DNA from 4 places in the Pseudomonas sp. PDNC002 genome. Region 4 is predicted to be linked to each of the others. Evidence: predicted binding sites of a transcription regulator. Region 4 holds the regulator's gene; each other region holds the start of a gene.

Region 1 (3,495 bases), 840 kb from region 4:
GATTTCACGTCGCGGATGATCGGCTGAAGCTTGTCGAGGAAGCGGTTGAACCAGCCGGCCAGCTCGCCCAGCTCGTCCTTGCCGGCGTAGTCCAGGCGCTTGGTGAGGTCGCCTTCGCCGCTGGCGATGTTGCGCAGCATGGCGGCGACGTTGAGGATTGGCCGGGTCACGCCGCGGGCGGTGAGCCACATGGCGAACAGGCCGATCAGCACGGCGACCAGACCGAAGCCCAACTGCGAGACAGTGCCCTGCACGCGCTGGTTGTCCAGTTCGTTCTGCAGTTCGATGGCCGGGCCGAGCAGGACGTTCTGCGGTACCTCCAGCAGCACGCCCCACGGCTTGGAGCCGGGAATCGGTTGCAGCGGTTCCACTACACGCAGCTGATCGTCCTGGCGGAATACCTGCTCGTGATTGGCGGCAATGGCCTGCAGCAGCTCGGCGCCCTGATTCGGGTAGACCTCCTGCAGCTTCCTGCTCAGCTTGGACGCATCGGCGCTATGCCCGGCGAGCAGGCCGGCGGCGCTGACGATGCTGACGCGGCCCTGGCCATCGTAGAGTTCCTGGCTGCCCTCGACGGCGATTTCCTGCAGCTTCTCCATGCTGATGTCCAGGCCCATGACACCGACGATCTTGCCGTCCAGTTCCAGCGGGAAGGCGATGCTGGTCATCAGCATCTTCTTGCTGCCGACGTCGTCGAAGTAGGGATCGAGGACGCAGGGCTGGCGGGTGGTCTTGGGGCAGGTGAACCAGGCGTTGTAGGCGCTGCCGCTCGGACCGGGGCTGGTGTCGTTGAGCAGCGACTCGGCCATGGCCTCGGATTCCAGCTGGCCGGGCGTGGCTTGCGACCAGTAGATCGAGAAGCGGCCGGCGTCATTGCTGCCCAGTTCGCCCTGGCCGGCGAAGAGCTTGTCCTTGCCGTCCAGCGCATCGGGTTCGAAGGCCACGTACAGGCCCAGCAACTCCGGGTTGCCTTCCAGCGCGGTCTTCACCTGGCGGGTCAGGTCCTCGCGCAGGTCATAGGCGTCGAGGAAGCGCTTCTGCGCCTGGTCGCGCAGGAACAGGACCTGGCGGGAAAATCCCTTTCCGTATTGGTAGGCATCCATGATGTAGCGCTGAATCCGCATGGCCTGGACTTCGCCGCGTGATTGCAGGCGCGCCTGGGCCGCTTCGTTGAGCATCTGCGTGCTCGATTGCTTGACCAGCGAGGTACTGGTCTGGGTGCGGTAGACGGAAATGCCGGAGAGAAGCGAGACGACGCCTAGCAGGCACAGGCCGGCGAGCAACGTGACCTTCCACTGGATGGAGAGACGGCGCAGCAGCATGGAGGGGAATCCTTGTTTGAACTAAGCCTCGGGATGCCCGGTATATCGGCCTTTCCCGCATCTTCTTGACCCGCAACAGGGCGAAACGCCGGAAAACAGGCGATTCTGGCGCGCCGTTACGACGGATGGCGACTTTCAGGCAAAAAGCGTGCGCACTACGGCGAAAACCCCGCCGGGCAACTTCGGAAACGTCTTGATTCGACTCATTTTTTGACACCCCGACGGACGTTTGGCAGAGTGCGCGCCTTTTGCCCGCGCCGCGGCGCGGACAAGTGCGAGAGGAGTGGTGAAGATGAATGCGGTGCTGATCGCCATTGGCCTGATGCTGGTGCTGAGCCTGTGTCGCGTGCACGTGGTGGTCGCATTGATCGCCGGTGCGGTGGTCGGCGGGCTGCTCGGCGGCTTGGGCATGGACGGCACGCTCAAGGCGTTCAACGAGGGTCTTGGCGCCGGTGCGACGGTGGCGCTGTCCTACGCCATGCTTGGGGCCTTCGCCGTGGCCATCGCGCGCTCCGGAATGGCGCACGCGCTCGCCGACCGCGCCCTGGCGATGCTCGGTCGGCACGAGACGAACGGTTCCAACGGCTTCAAATGGATGATGGTCGGCTTGCTGCTGGTGGTCGCCATTTCCTCGCAGAACATCCTGCCGATCCACATCGCCTTCATCCCGCTGCTGGTGCCGCCGCTGCTCTACGTGCTGACGCGTCTGCAGATCGACCGCCGCCTGATCGCCTGCGTCATCACTTTCGGCCTGATCACGCCCTACATGTTCCTGCCGGTGGGCTTTGGCAACATCTTCCTGAACCAGATTCTGCTGGCCAACGTGGCCCGCGCCGGGGTCGATGTGCAGGGCATCAACGTGACCCACGCCATGCTGATTCCCGCGCTGGGCATGGTCTGCGGCCTGTTGGTCGCGGTGCTCTTCAGCTACCGGCGCAAGCGCGACTACGACCTGGAGCGCATCGAACAGGCCGAGCGGGTCGACACGCCGTACAGCAAGATGAGCCTGCTGGTGGCAGGCGTCGCGGTGGCGGCGGCCTTTGCCGTGCAATTGCTGCTGGATTCGATGATCCTCGGCGCGCTGGTGGGTTTCCTGGTGTTCTCGCTGTCCGGCGTGGTGCGCTGGAAGGAAGCGGACGACCTGTTCACCGAAGGCATGAAGATGATGGCGATGATCGGCTTCATCATGATCGCCGCCCAGGGCTTTGCGGCTGTGATGACCGCCACCGGGCAGGTCGCCAGCCTGGTGGGCAGCGCGGCCGGCTGGATCGGCAGCAGCAAGGCGCTGGGCGCTTTCATGATGCTGCTGGTAGGGCTGCTGGTGACCATGGGGATCGGCTCGTCGTTCTCCACCGTGCCGATCATCGCGGCGATCTTCGTGCCGCTGGCGGTGCATCTGGGCTTCAGCCCGCTGGCCATCGTCAGCATCGTCGGCACGGCTGGTGCGCTGGGCGATGCGGGTTCGCCAGCATCGGACTCCACCCTCGGCCCGACCTCCGGCCTGAACGTGGATGGCCAGCACAACCACATCTGGGACACCGTGGTGCCGACCTTCCTGCACTACAACCTGCCGCTGCTGGCCTTCGGCTGGGTGGCCGCGATGGTGCTTTAAGGCTCTGGACGGGAAATTCCGCGTTGAAAGTTGCACTCGGCAGGTCAACTGCTGACTAATGAGCAGGATTCCCACCCACGGACCCGCTCATGTTCGACTCGAAACTGGAATACCGGACGTTCCTCGCCCTGCTGGCGGTGGTGACCATCGCCTTCGCCTGGATACTGCTGCCGTTCTATGGCGCGGTGTTCTGGGGCACCATCCTGGCCATCATCTTCGCCCCCATGCAGCGCCGCCTGCGGGTGCGCCTGAAAGGTCGCAACAATCTCGCGGCGCTGATCACCCTCACGGTCTGCTTCCTGATCGTGATCCTGCCCGTGACCTTCATCGCCGGCGCGCTGGTGCAGGAGGGCGCCACCGTCTACCAGCGCCTGAAGTCCGGTGAGCTGAACTTCGTCACTTATTTCCAGCAGGCTTTTGCGGCGTTGCCGTCCTGGGCGCACCAGTGGCTGGAACGTTTCGACCTGGCCGACCTGTCCAGCCTGCAGGAAAAACTCTCCTCCGGCGCGATGCAGGCCAGCCAACTGGTGGCGACCAAGGCGTTCAGCATCGGCCAGAACA
Region 2 (3,495 bases), 2.6 Mb from region 4:
GGGCCGCCGACTACCGCGCCCGCGTCGAACGCGAAGGCGGCAGCCAGGACGAACGCCGTGCGCGCATGCACGCCGCCAACCCGCTCTACGTGCTGCGCAACTACCTCGCCCAGGAAGCCATCACGGCCGCCGAGCAGGGCGACTACAGCGTGGTGCGGCGCCTGCACGAAGTGCTCAGCCGGCCCTTCGAAGAGCAGCCCGATGCCGAGGTCTTCACCCGCCGTCCGCCGGACTGGGGCAGGCATCTGGAGATCAGTTGTTCCTCCTGAGCCGGTTATAAGCTCAGCCAAAAGCGATCTAGCACTGCCCCGACGACATTGCGCCCGGTCATTGACCGGGCGCGGTCGCCGCTCGCATCCTCGGGCCTTTCTGCCACAAGGATGCTCGAACAATGAAACCGGAAACCCTCGCCATTCACGCTGGCTACAGCCCCGACCCGACCACCAAGGCCGTGGCCGTGCCGATCTACCAGACCAGCTCCTACGCCTTCGACGACACCCAGCACGGCGCTGACCTGTTCGACCTGAAGGTCGCCGGCAACATCTACACGCGCATCATGAACCCCACCAACGCGGTGCTGGAGGAGCGCGTGGCCGCACTGGAAGGCGGCGTGGCAGCCCTGGCCGTGGCCTCCGGTATGGCCGCCATCACCTACGCCATCCAGACCGTCGCCGAAGCCGGCGACAACATCGTCTCGGTGGCCAAGCTCTACGGCGGCACCTACAACCTGTTCGCCCACACCCTGCCGCGCTTCGGCATCCAGACCCGCTTCGCCGCGCACGACGACATCGCCGCCCTCGAAGCGCTGATCGACGAGCGCACCAAGGCGGTATTCTGCGAGTCCATCGGCAACCCGGCCGGCAACATCGTCGACCTGCAGGCCCTGGCCGACGCCGCGCACCGCCACGGCGTGCCGCTGATCGTCGACAACACCGTCGCCACGCCGATCCTCTGCCGCCCGTTCGAACATGGCGCGGACATCGTCGTGCACTCGCTGACCAAGTACATCGGCGGCCACGGCACCAGCATCGGCGGCATCGTCGTCGACTCCGGCAAATTCCCCTGGGCGGACAACAAGGCGCGCTTCCCGCTGCTCAACACACCGGACCCGTCCTACCACGGCGTCACCTACACCGAAGCCTTCGGTCCCGCCGCCTTCATCGGCCGCTGCCGCGTCGTGCCGCTGCGCAACACCGGCGCCGCGCTCTCGCCGTTCAACGCCTTCCTCATCCTGCAAGGCCTGGAAACCCTCGCCCTGCGCATGGAGCGCCACTGCGAGAACGCGGTGAAAGTCGCGCAATACCTGCAGGACCACCCGCAAGTCAGCTGGGTGAAATACGCCGGTCTCGCCGACCACCCCGAACAGGAACTGGCGCTGCGCTACATGGGCGGCAAGCCCGCGTCGATCCTCTCGTTCGGCATCAAGGGCGGGCAGGAAGCCGGCGCGCGCTTCATCGACGCGCTGAACCTGGTCGTGCGCCTGGTCAACATCGGCGACGCCAAGTCCCTGGCCTGCCATCCGGCCTCCACCACCCACCGCCAGCTCAACGACGAGGAGCTGGAGAAGGCCGGCGTGCCGCGCGACATGGTGCGCCTGTCGATTGGCATCGAGCACATCGACGACATCCTTGCCGATCTCGCCCAGGCGCTGGAAGCTGCCAAGGCCTGATCCCTTACTAGCCGAATGAGGCGCCACACCGGCGCCTCATTCGCGCTTCAGCAAATGCCAGTAATATCTCTTTGCCATCAACTTGCAGACGAGCCCGCCTGCCTTTCCGTAAAATGCCGCGCAGCGCCGCAAGCCAGCGCGCGACACGCCAGCGAACAGGGATTTCGTCCGCCTTTCCCCTGCCCATTCCTTTCCGACCCGCCTTCCAGGCGCCGGCCGGCGGATAACTTTTTTCGCCCGTGACCATACGGTTCCGCCCGATCCTGCCGATAGGGCTGGGACGTGGTTCGCCACCCTGGCCACCAACAAGAACAATCTCCGAACGGCCTGACTTCACACAACCTTTCCTGGAGATCGTCAATGAACACCTGGATTTCCAACCTGAGCGTGAACCTCAAGTTGGCCCTGGGCTTCGGCCTCGTCCTCGCCTTCACCGCCATCCTCGCCATCGTCAGCTGGGTCGGCCTAGGCTCGCTGATCGACCGCAGCAACTGGATGAGCGATATCACCGAGCTCAACTCGCGCCTCACCAAGCTGCGCATCACCCGCCTGCAATACATGATCGCCGACGGCGCCGAGCAGGAAGCCGCCAACGTCATGTCCACCCTGGCCGACTTCAAGGCTCAACAGCAGAAGCTGCGCGCCTCCTTCGTCAGCCCCGAGAACGTGCGCATGCTCGACCAGCTCGGCGGCATCATCGCCGACTATGAAAAATCCCTGGCCGCCATGCGCGCTGGCTACCAGAGCGCCGGCATCACCCGCCGCACCCTGCAGGACAACGCCGCCCGCGCCGCCGAACTGACCGCCACCATCCAGCAGGACATCCTCAAGGCCCCCGCCGACGAAGAGCGCGCCACCCGCTTCCAGGCCATCACCGGCACCCGCGAGGAGCTGCTGCAAGCGCGCTACGACGTGCGCGACTACCTCGCCACTGCGCTCACCAGTAACGGCGACGGCGTAACCCGCGGCCTGGACGAAAGCATCGCCGGCCTGCCCAACCTGGAAAGCGTGCTCGGTGTCGCCGAAGCGCAGTACGTCCAGCAACTGGGCACCGCCCTGCGGGCCTACCGCGACGCCGTCACCACCCTGCGCGGCAACATGGCCGCCATCGTCCAGGCGCGCAAGGAAATGACCACCCAGGGCCAGGACATCGTCAAGATCAGCGAAAATCTCTACCAGTTGCAGCTCGATCGCCGCGACGCTGAAAGCGCCCGCGCCCGCACCCTGCAGACCCTCTTCACCCTGCTCGCGCTGGTCCTCGGCGCCATAGCCGCGCTGATCATCACCCGCCAGATCACCCGCCCCCTGCAGGAAACCATGGCCGTGGTCGACCGCATCGCCGCCGGCGACTTGTCGCAGACCGTCCAGGTCACCCGCCGCGACGAACTCGGCCGCCTGCAGCAAAGCATGCAGCGCATGAGCCAGAGCCTGCGCGAGCTCATCGGTGGCATCCGCGACGGCGTCACCCAGATCGCCAGCGCCGCCGAGGAACTCTCCGCCGTCACCGAGCAGACCAGCGCCGGCGCCAACACCCAGAAGGTCGAGACCGACCAGGTCGCCACCGCCATGCACGAGATGTCCGCCACCGTGCAGGAAGTCGCGCGCAATGCCGAGCAGGCCTCCCAGGCCGCCTCCGCCGCCGACCACCAGGCCCAGGATGGCGACCGCGTGGTGAACAAGGCCGTCGAGCAGATCGAGCGCCTCGCCGAGGAAGTCGAACGCTCCGCCGAAGCCATGCAGCGCCTGGAGCAGGAAAGCGAGAAGATCGGCAAGGTCATGGACGTCATCAAATCGGTGGCCGAACAGACCAACCTGCTGGCCCTCAA
Region 3 (3,495 bases), 650 kb from region 4:
TCCACCAGATGACGCAGGCGGCCTGCCTGGTTCTCCAGGTCAGCACAGGCGCGCAGGGTAGCCTGCAGGTTTTCCACGCCTTCCTGGTTCAGGGTGTTGATCTCGGTGATGTCCATGTTCAGCGAGTCGACCACCGCGGTCTGTTCCTCGGTGGCGGTGGCGACCGACTGGTTCATCGAGTCGATCTCGCCGATACGGTGAGTCACGCTGGCCAGGCGCTCGCCAGCACGGTTGGCGATCTCCACGCTTTCCAGGCTGTAGCGCTGGCTTTCGGTCATGGTGTCCACCGCTTCGCGGGCGCCGACCTGCAGCTCTTCGATCATCTTCTGGATTTCCTGCGCGGATTCCTGGGCGCGGTGCGCCAGGTTGCGCACTTCATCCGCGACCACCGCGAAGCCACGACCGGCTTCACCGGCGCGGGCGGCTTCGATGGCGGCGTTCAGGGCCAGCAGGTTGGTCTGCTCGGAGATGCCTTTGATCACCTCCAGAATCTGCCCGATGTTCACCGTGCGGCTGTTCAGTGCCTCGATGTTGGCGCAGGCGGAGCTGATCTTGTCCGACAGCAGGTTCATCGCGCTGATGGTCTGCTCGACGACCTGGCGGCCATCGCCGGCCTGGTGCGAGGCATCGGTGGCGTGGTGCGAGGCGTCGGCGGCGTTACGGGCGATTTCCTGGGCGGCGGCGCCCAGCTCGTTGATCGCCGCAGCGACGCTGTTGGTGCGATTGGCTTGCTCGTCGGAGTTGCTCATGGACGAGTTGGAGGCATTCACCACCAGCTGCGAGACGTCGTGCAGGCTGCGCGCGGTGGAGGCCACTTCGCGGATCGACTCGTGGATACGCTCGACGAAGCGGTTGAAGGCGTTGGCCAGTACGCCGAACTCGTCGTTGCTGGCGACCTGCAGACGCTTGGTCAGATCGCCTTCGCCCTGGGCGATGTCCTGCATGGCACGGCCCATGTCGGTCAGCGGCGCCATCAGCACGCGGATCAGCATGCCCAGCAGGAAGAGGATCGCGACGATGGCGATCACGGTGGCGATGATGGCAGTGTTGCGGAAGTCGCTCAGCATCGCGTAGGCGGAGTCCTTGTTGAGCACCAGGGCGACGTACCAGGTGACTCCCGGCAGGCCTTTCACCGGCGTCATCGAGACCAGTTGCTCTTCACCCTTGATGCTGACTTCCTGCACGCCCGGCTGCACCTTCGGTGCGCCTTGCTGGTAGACCTCGCCGAGGGATTTGAAGATCAGGCTGCTGTCCGGGTGCAGGAGGATCTTGCCGGCATCGCTGACCAGGAAGGCATAGCCGTCGCCGTCGAACTTCAGCGAGTTGATGATCGCGGTGATGGTCTCCAGCTTCATGTCGCCAGCGGCCACACCCACCAGTTGGCCGTTGCGCATGACCGGCATCGACATGGCGAGGATCTGCTCGTTGGTGCCGGCATCCAGGAAGGGCTCGGTGACGATCAGCCGGCCGGCGGCCACGGCATCCTTGTACCAGCCGCGGGTGCGCGGGTCGTAGCCATCGGGCATCGGCGCATAGGGGCGCATGGTGAACACGCCGCTGGCGGCTTCACCCAGGTAGACCGATTCGAAGTTCTTCTGGAACACCGCCTGTTCCAGCACGTGCTGGATGCGCTCGGGCGTCGGCTCGCCGTCTGCCAACTGTGCGGCCTCGGCTTCCACCAACTGGATGCGGCCTTCCAGCCAGCTCTGGATGTTGCTGGCGGTCAGGCTGCCTACTTCGGACAGATAGGATTCGGTGTCGGAGTGGATCGCTTCGCGCTGGCGGAAGTCGTTGAAGAGGATGAAACAGGCGAAGGCGAAGGTGACCACGAGTGAGGCCGCCAGAAGAATCTTCTTGGCGAAGGACAGCGAGCGAAGCATCGGCAAAGCATCCTGCAAGTGAAACAAGGGGTAGGCAGGATGTATCGGCCGTCTACGACGGGACTTTAGGGCGAAAATGCGGAAATGGGCGCGGTGTCGCACCGCGCCCAAAGTGAACCGGAATTACAGGCCCAGTGCGGTCTGCACCTGGCTCATCAACGATCCGATCTTGGTGCCGATGGGAGTGGCAGCGGCAACGATCGCGATGGAGATGAGCCCGGCGATCACCGCGTACTCGATGGCCGTGGCGCCTTCCCGATCGGACAGGAAGGCATGCAGCCGCGAGTAGAGACGTTTCACTGAGTCGATCGTGCGTTCCATGTACGAGCCCTCCGGGCAGGAGACAGCGGCGTCGACGGAGCCGGTTTCCGGGCTCCGCGAACGTTTCGAATCAGGTGGGGGAGTTATGCACCGATGGCGGTCTTGATCGCCGTCATGAGTGCTCCGATACGGGTGCCGATCGGAGTTGCCGCGGTAAGTACCGCGATGGAAATAAGTCCCGCAATAACCGCATATTCGATGGCGGTTGCGCCTTCGCGATCGCGGATAAAAGAATTCACTTTGCTGAGGATATTCTTCGGAAGTTGTTTTACTGAGGTTTTGGATTTCATGGCCGTCGCTCCGTGCACGCCCGACTGCAAACAGGGCGATTGCCCTGACTTCATCGTCAGGCTAGGCGCAGCGTGGCCAAACGCAATTGGTCAAATAGCGCTAATACCAAAGTTATAGTCATGGCGGAGTAGAACTAACTGAGGATTGGAAATTTCCAGTTCGCATTTGACGCTATTACCGCAGCTACTAAATTCTGCTTTGGAACAAGCAGCGTCTGATTATCAGGAAAGATTCTTATCGAACTTTCCTTTGCAGCCGAAATAACAATAAAGGTCCCTGGGACTAACCCGGCAGGCAGCGATTTTCGAGGCGCCCGACCGGTGGGGCAACTTTCCCAATACCGCGCAAGGATGGTGTCATGAATAGCAAGGTGCTGATGGTATTCGCCGGGCTGTTGTTGGTATGCGCAGGGGTAGTGGGTTACCTCGGGCTCAAGGTCGGCAAGCCGGCCGCGCCGGCGGCGGGTGTGGTTCAGGAGGTGGCGCCGGCAGCGGTGGCCGAGGCCGACAAGCTGCAGCGGACCCCGGTGGTCGTGGCGGCGCGTGACCTGCCGGCGCTGGCGGTGATTGGCAAGGACGACCTCGCCGTCGAGCTGCTGCGCACCGCCCCCAGTGGCAGTTTCCCCAAACCTGAAGAGCTGATCGGCCAGCGCGTGTGGGTCGCGGTGCCGGCCGGCAGCATCATTTCCTCCTCCATCACCGAACCGGGCGGCCCGCTGGCGCGGACCATCCGCCCCGACGAACGCGCCATGGCCATCGCCGTAGACGAGGTCATCGGCGGCGGCGGGTTCGTCCTGCCGGGCGATTACGTCGACGTCATGCTCTTCGTCCAGGACCAGCAGACCGGCGAGCGCAATGTCAGCGCCCAGGTCGTGCTGCCCGGCGTCCGCGTGCTCACCTATGGCGAACAGATCGCCGTGGCGAAGGATGGCCAGGCCCGCAACGCCGGCGATCCCAAGGACCAGACGCCGCGCCCGCCGCGCACTGCCGTACTGGCCGTGCCA
Region 4 (3,495 bases):
CGCATGCCGTCGTGGTCATGCTCGATGCCGGCGTAACGATCGACCTGCCCCGCCATCCAGACCAGCTTGACCAGATTCGACTCGACCTCGGTCACCAGCTTGGTGACGCGTTTGATCACCTGCCCGGTGAGGTCCTGGAAGTCCTGCGCCAGCAGGATGTCGTTCAGGTGGGCGGAGAGCTTGCGGCTGTCCTGGGCGCTGATATAGAGGAACTGCTCGACGCGCTTGGCCAGGTCGCGGAAGGCCTCGGGGCCCAGCTCGCGGCGCATGAAGCGCGACCAGTCTTCCTGCAGCTCCTTGGCCTGGGTCTCGATGTGCATGACCACCGGGGTGCACTCTTCCACCAGGTCCATGGTGCGATTGGCCGCTTTCTCGGTCATCGTCACCACGTAGGACAGGCGGTCGGTGGCATCGGCGATCTGCGACATCTCCTCGGCGTGCCGGGAGTTGGGATCGATCTGGAAGTTGACGATGGCGTTGTGCAGCTCGCGGGTGAGCTTGCCCACCTCTTGGTAGAGCCCGCGATCACGCGCCTGGTTGAGCTCGGAGATCAGCTGCACGGCAGTCTGAACGTCGCCGCGTTCGAGGCAGTCGACCAATTCGCGCGCGTGTTTTTTCAGGGTCGACTCGAAGTCACCCGCGGATTCGTTGAAATCCATGACGCCCTCTTGGTCAGCCTCAGCTGCCGACCCGCTCGAAAATCTTCTCGATCTTTTCTTTCAACACCTGAGCGGTGAAAGGCTTGACCACATAGCCGTTGACCCCGGCCTGGGCCGCTTCGATGATCTGGTCGCGCTTGGCTTCGGCGGTCACCATCAGCACCGGCAGGTGCTTGAGGCGCTCGTCGGCACGGACCGCACGAAGCAGGTCGATGCCGGTCATGCCGGGCATGTTCCAGTCGGTAACGAGGAAGTCGAAGTTGCCGCTATGCAGCATCGGCAGCGCAGTGGTGCCGTCGTCGGCCTCTGCGGTGTTGGTGAACCCCAGGTCCCGCAGGAGGTTCTTGATGATGCGCCTCATCGTGGAAAAGTCGTCCACGATGAGAATTTTCATGTTCTTGTCCAAGCCTGCCTCCATCGATACCAAACGCGCCCTGCCGGGCGTGCCGTCAATTCATTGAGCGTCGTGCGCTCACTGTTGCGGGGGACGTCAAGGAAACGTCACCCTGAAAATTCCTAACCTGCGGTTTTTCCCAAGGAAATTCCCTTCAGCCTCTTCACTCGGATGAAGCTGCCGCGAAACTACCCGATGCTCAGCGAGCGCGCCACTCCGCCAGACGCGAGCGCAGGCGCGCGGCGCACTGGCTGTGCAACTGGCTGACGCGGGATTCGCTGACGCCCAGCACTTCGCCGATCTCCTTGAGGTTGAGTTCCTCGTCGTAGTACAGCGCCAGCACCAGGCGCTCGCGCTCGGGCAGCTTGGAGATGGCGTCGGCCAGCGCGCTCTGGAAGCGTTCGTCTTCCAGACCGTGGGAAGGCTCGTTCTCGTGGTGCGAAGCGTCTTCGGCAAGGCCGCCACCCTGTTCGCCGTCCTGCAGCATGTCGTCGAAGCTGTACAACCGGCTGCCCTGGGTGTCGCTGAGGATGCCGTAATACTCTTCGAGGCTCATATTGAGTTCGGCAGCAACTTCCTGATCTTTAGCGTCACGTCCGGTTCGCGCCTCGACGGCACGGATGGCGTCGCTGACCATGCGGGTGTTGCGGTGCACCGAACGCGGGGCCCAGTCGCCCTTGCGCACCTCGTCGAGCATGGCGCCGCGGATGCGGATGCCGGCGTAGGTCTCGAAGCTGGCGCCCTTGCCCGCGTCGTACTTCTTCGCCGCCTCCAGCAGGCCGATCATGCCGGCCTGCATCAGGTCCTCCACCTGCACGCTGGCCGGCAGGCGGCCCAGCAGGTGGTAGGCGATGCGCTTGACCAGCGGTGCGTGCTTCTGGATCAGCAGTTCCTGGGCGTTGTGCGCCTGCGCCTTGCTGTACATACGCGCTCCGGAGGCCGCGGTCATACGGCCGAACCCGTGGGATGTTGCACCAGGCGCTCGACGAAGAACTCCAGGTGCCCTCGTGGGTTGGCCGGCAGCGGCCAGCTGTCGACCTTCTGCGCCACCGCACGGAAGGCCAGGGAAGCCTTGCTGCGCGGGAACGCCTCGTACACCGAACGCTGCTTCTGCACCGCCTTGCGCACCGATTCGTCGTAGGGAATGGCGCCGACATACTGCAGCGCCACATCGAGGAATCGGTCGGTGACCTTGGTCAGCTTGGCGAACAGGTTACGGCCCTCCTGGGGGCTGTGGGCCATGTTCGCCAGCACGCGGAAGCGGGTCATGCCGTAGTCACGGTTGAGCAGCTTGATCAAAGCATAGGCATCGGTGATGGAGGTGGGTTCATCGCAGACGACCAGCAGCACTTCCTGGGCCGCGCGGACGAAGCTCACCACCGAGTCGCCGATGCCGGCGGCGGTGTCCACCACCAGCACGTCGATGTTGTCGCTGATGTCGCTGAAGGCCTGGATCAGGCCGGCATGCTGCATCGGCGTGAGGTGCACCATGCTCTGGGTGCCCGAGGCCGCCGGGACGATGCGGATGCCGCCGGGACCCTGGAGGATCACGTCGCGCAGATCGCATTCGCCTTCGATCACATCGGCCAGCGTGCGCTTGGGCGACAGGCCCAGCAGCACGTCGACGTTGGCCAGGCCCAGGTCGGCATCCAGCAGCATGACGCGACGGCCCAGATCGGCCAGCGCCAGCGACAGATTCACCGACACGTTGGTCTTGCCGACGCCACCCTTGCCACCGGTGACTGCGATTACCTGAACGGGATGCATGCCCATATCAATACCTTGTCTCGTCGTTCGACCGTCGCGCATCAGACGCTTCGGCTAATCCGGTTGCGGTGCTCCCCGCCGCCGGCGCTCGCGGATCATCTTGCAGAGCATCCGCATCGCTTGGGCAACCCAGTCGGCCGCCCCACTACCCCACCTGGGGCTTCACAATTCTCAGCTGGCGCGACGCACCGGCTGCTGGTAAAGGCCGGCGAACATGTCGGCCATGGCGTCCTCGCTCGGTTCGTCCGGCGCTTGCAGGCTCACCGCGCGGCTGACCAACTGGTGCGCACGCGCCACATGCAGGTCATCCGGAATCTTCGGCCCGTCGGCCAGATAGGCTACCGGGAGATGCTGGCTTATAGCCAGAGCCAGAGCTTCGCCGAGGCTTCCCGCTTCGTCCAGCTTGGTCAGGATGCACCCGGCCAGGCCACAGGACCGATAGTTCTGCCAGGCGGACTTGAGCACCTGGCTCTGGCTGGTCGCGGCCAGCACCAGATAGTTCTTCACGTTCAGGCTCTGCGCCGACAGCGCTTCGAGCTGCATGCGCAGCGCCGGATCGTTGACGGGCAGGCCGGCGGTATCGATCAGCACCAGGCGCTTGCGCGCCAGCGGCCCCATGGCCTGGATCAGCGACTGGCCCGGATCGACCAGGGTCACCGGCACATTGAGGATGCG

The links. Region 4 encodes FliA, which starts transcription of late flagellar genes. Its sites were predicted from a motif close to CTAAAGTTTNNNNNNNNNNNGCCGNTAA; they were not measured.
Region 1: JVX91_RS17925 (methyl-accepting chemotaxis protein) is a predicted target of FliA. The motif match lies at 1,365-1,392, and genes of this name have one in related genera.
Region 2: JVX91_RS02280 (methyl-accepting chemotaxis protein) is a predicted target of FliA. The motif match lies at 1,915-1,942, and genes of this name have one in related genera.
Region 3: JVX91_RS11260 (methyl-accepting chemotaxis protein) is a predicted target of FliA. The motif match lies at 1,922-1,949, and genes of this name have one in related genera.

What each region holds. Positions count from the first base shown of each region.
Region 1 is NZ_CP070356.1:3,916,986-3,920,480, forward strand. Features, by position in the region: gene JVX91_RS17925 (methyl-accepting chemotaxis protein) at 1-1,322, opposite strand, end outside; gene JVX91_RS17930 (Na+/H+ antiporter NhaC family protein) at 1,615-2,934, shown strand; gene JVX91_RS17935 (AI-2E family transporter) at 3,024-3,495, shown strand, end outside.
Region 2 is NZ_CP070356.1:487,032-490,526, forward strand. Features, by position in the region: gene JVX91_RS02270 (protein adenylyltransferase SelO) at 1-269, shown strand, start outside; gene JVX91_RS02275 (bifunctional O-acetylhomoserine aminocarboxypropyltransferase/cysteine synthase) at 392-1,669, shown strand; gene JVX91_RS02280 (methyl-accepting chemotaxis protein) at 2,030-3,495, shown strand, end outside.
Region 3 is NZ_CP070356.1:2,423,236-2,426,730, forward strand. Features, by position in the region: gene JVX91_RS11260 (methyl-accepting chemotaxis protein) at 1-1,880, opposite strand, end outside; gene JVX91_RS11265 (Flp family type IVb pilin) at 2,004-2,201, opposite strand; gene JVX91_RS11270 (Flp family type IVb pilin) at 2,285-2,491, opposite strand; gene cpaB (Flp pilus assembly protein CpaB) at 2,851-3,495, shown strand, end outside.
Region 4 is NZ_CP070356.1:3,074,382-3,077,876, reverse strand. Features, by position in the region: gene JVX91_RS14180 (protein phosphatase CheZ) at 1-659, opposite strand, end outside; gene JVX91_RS14175 (chemotaxis response regulator CheY) at 679-1,053, opposite strand; gene fliA (RNA polymerase sigma factor FliA) at 1,253-2,002, opposite strand; gene fleN (flagellar synthesis regulator FleN) at 1,999-2,826, opposite strand; gene flhF (flagellar biosynthesis protein FlhF) at 2,992-3,495, opposite strand, start outside.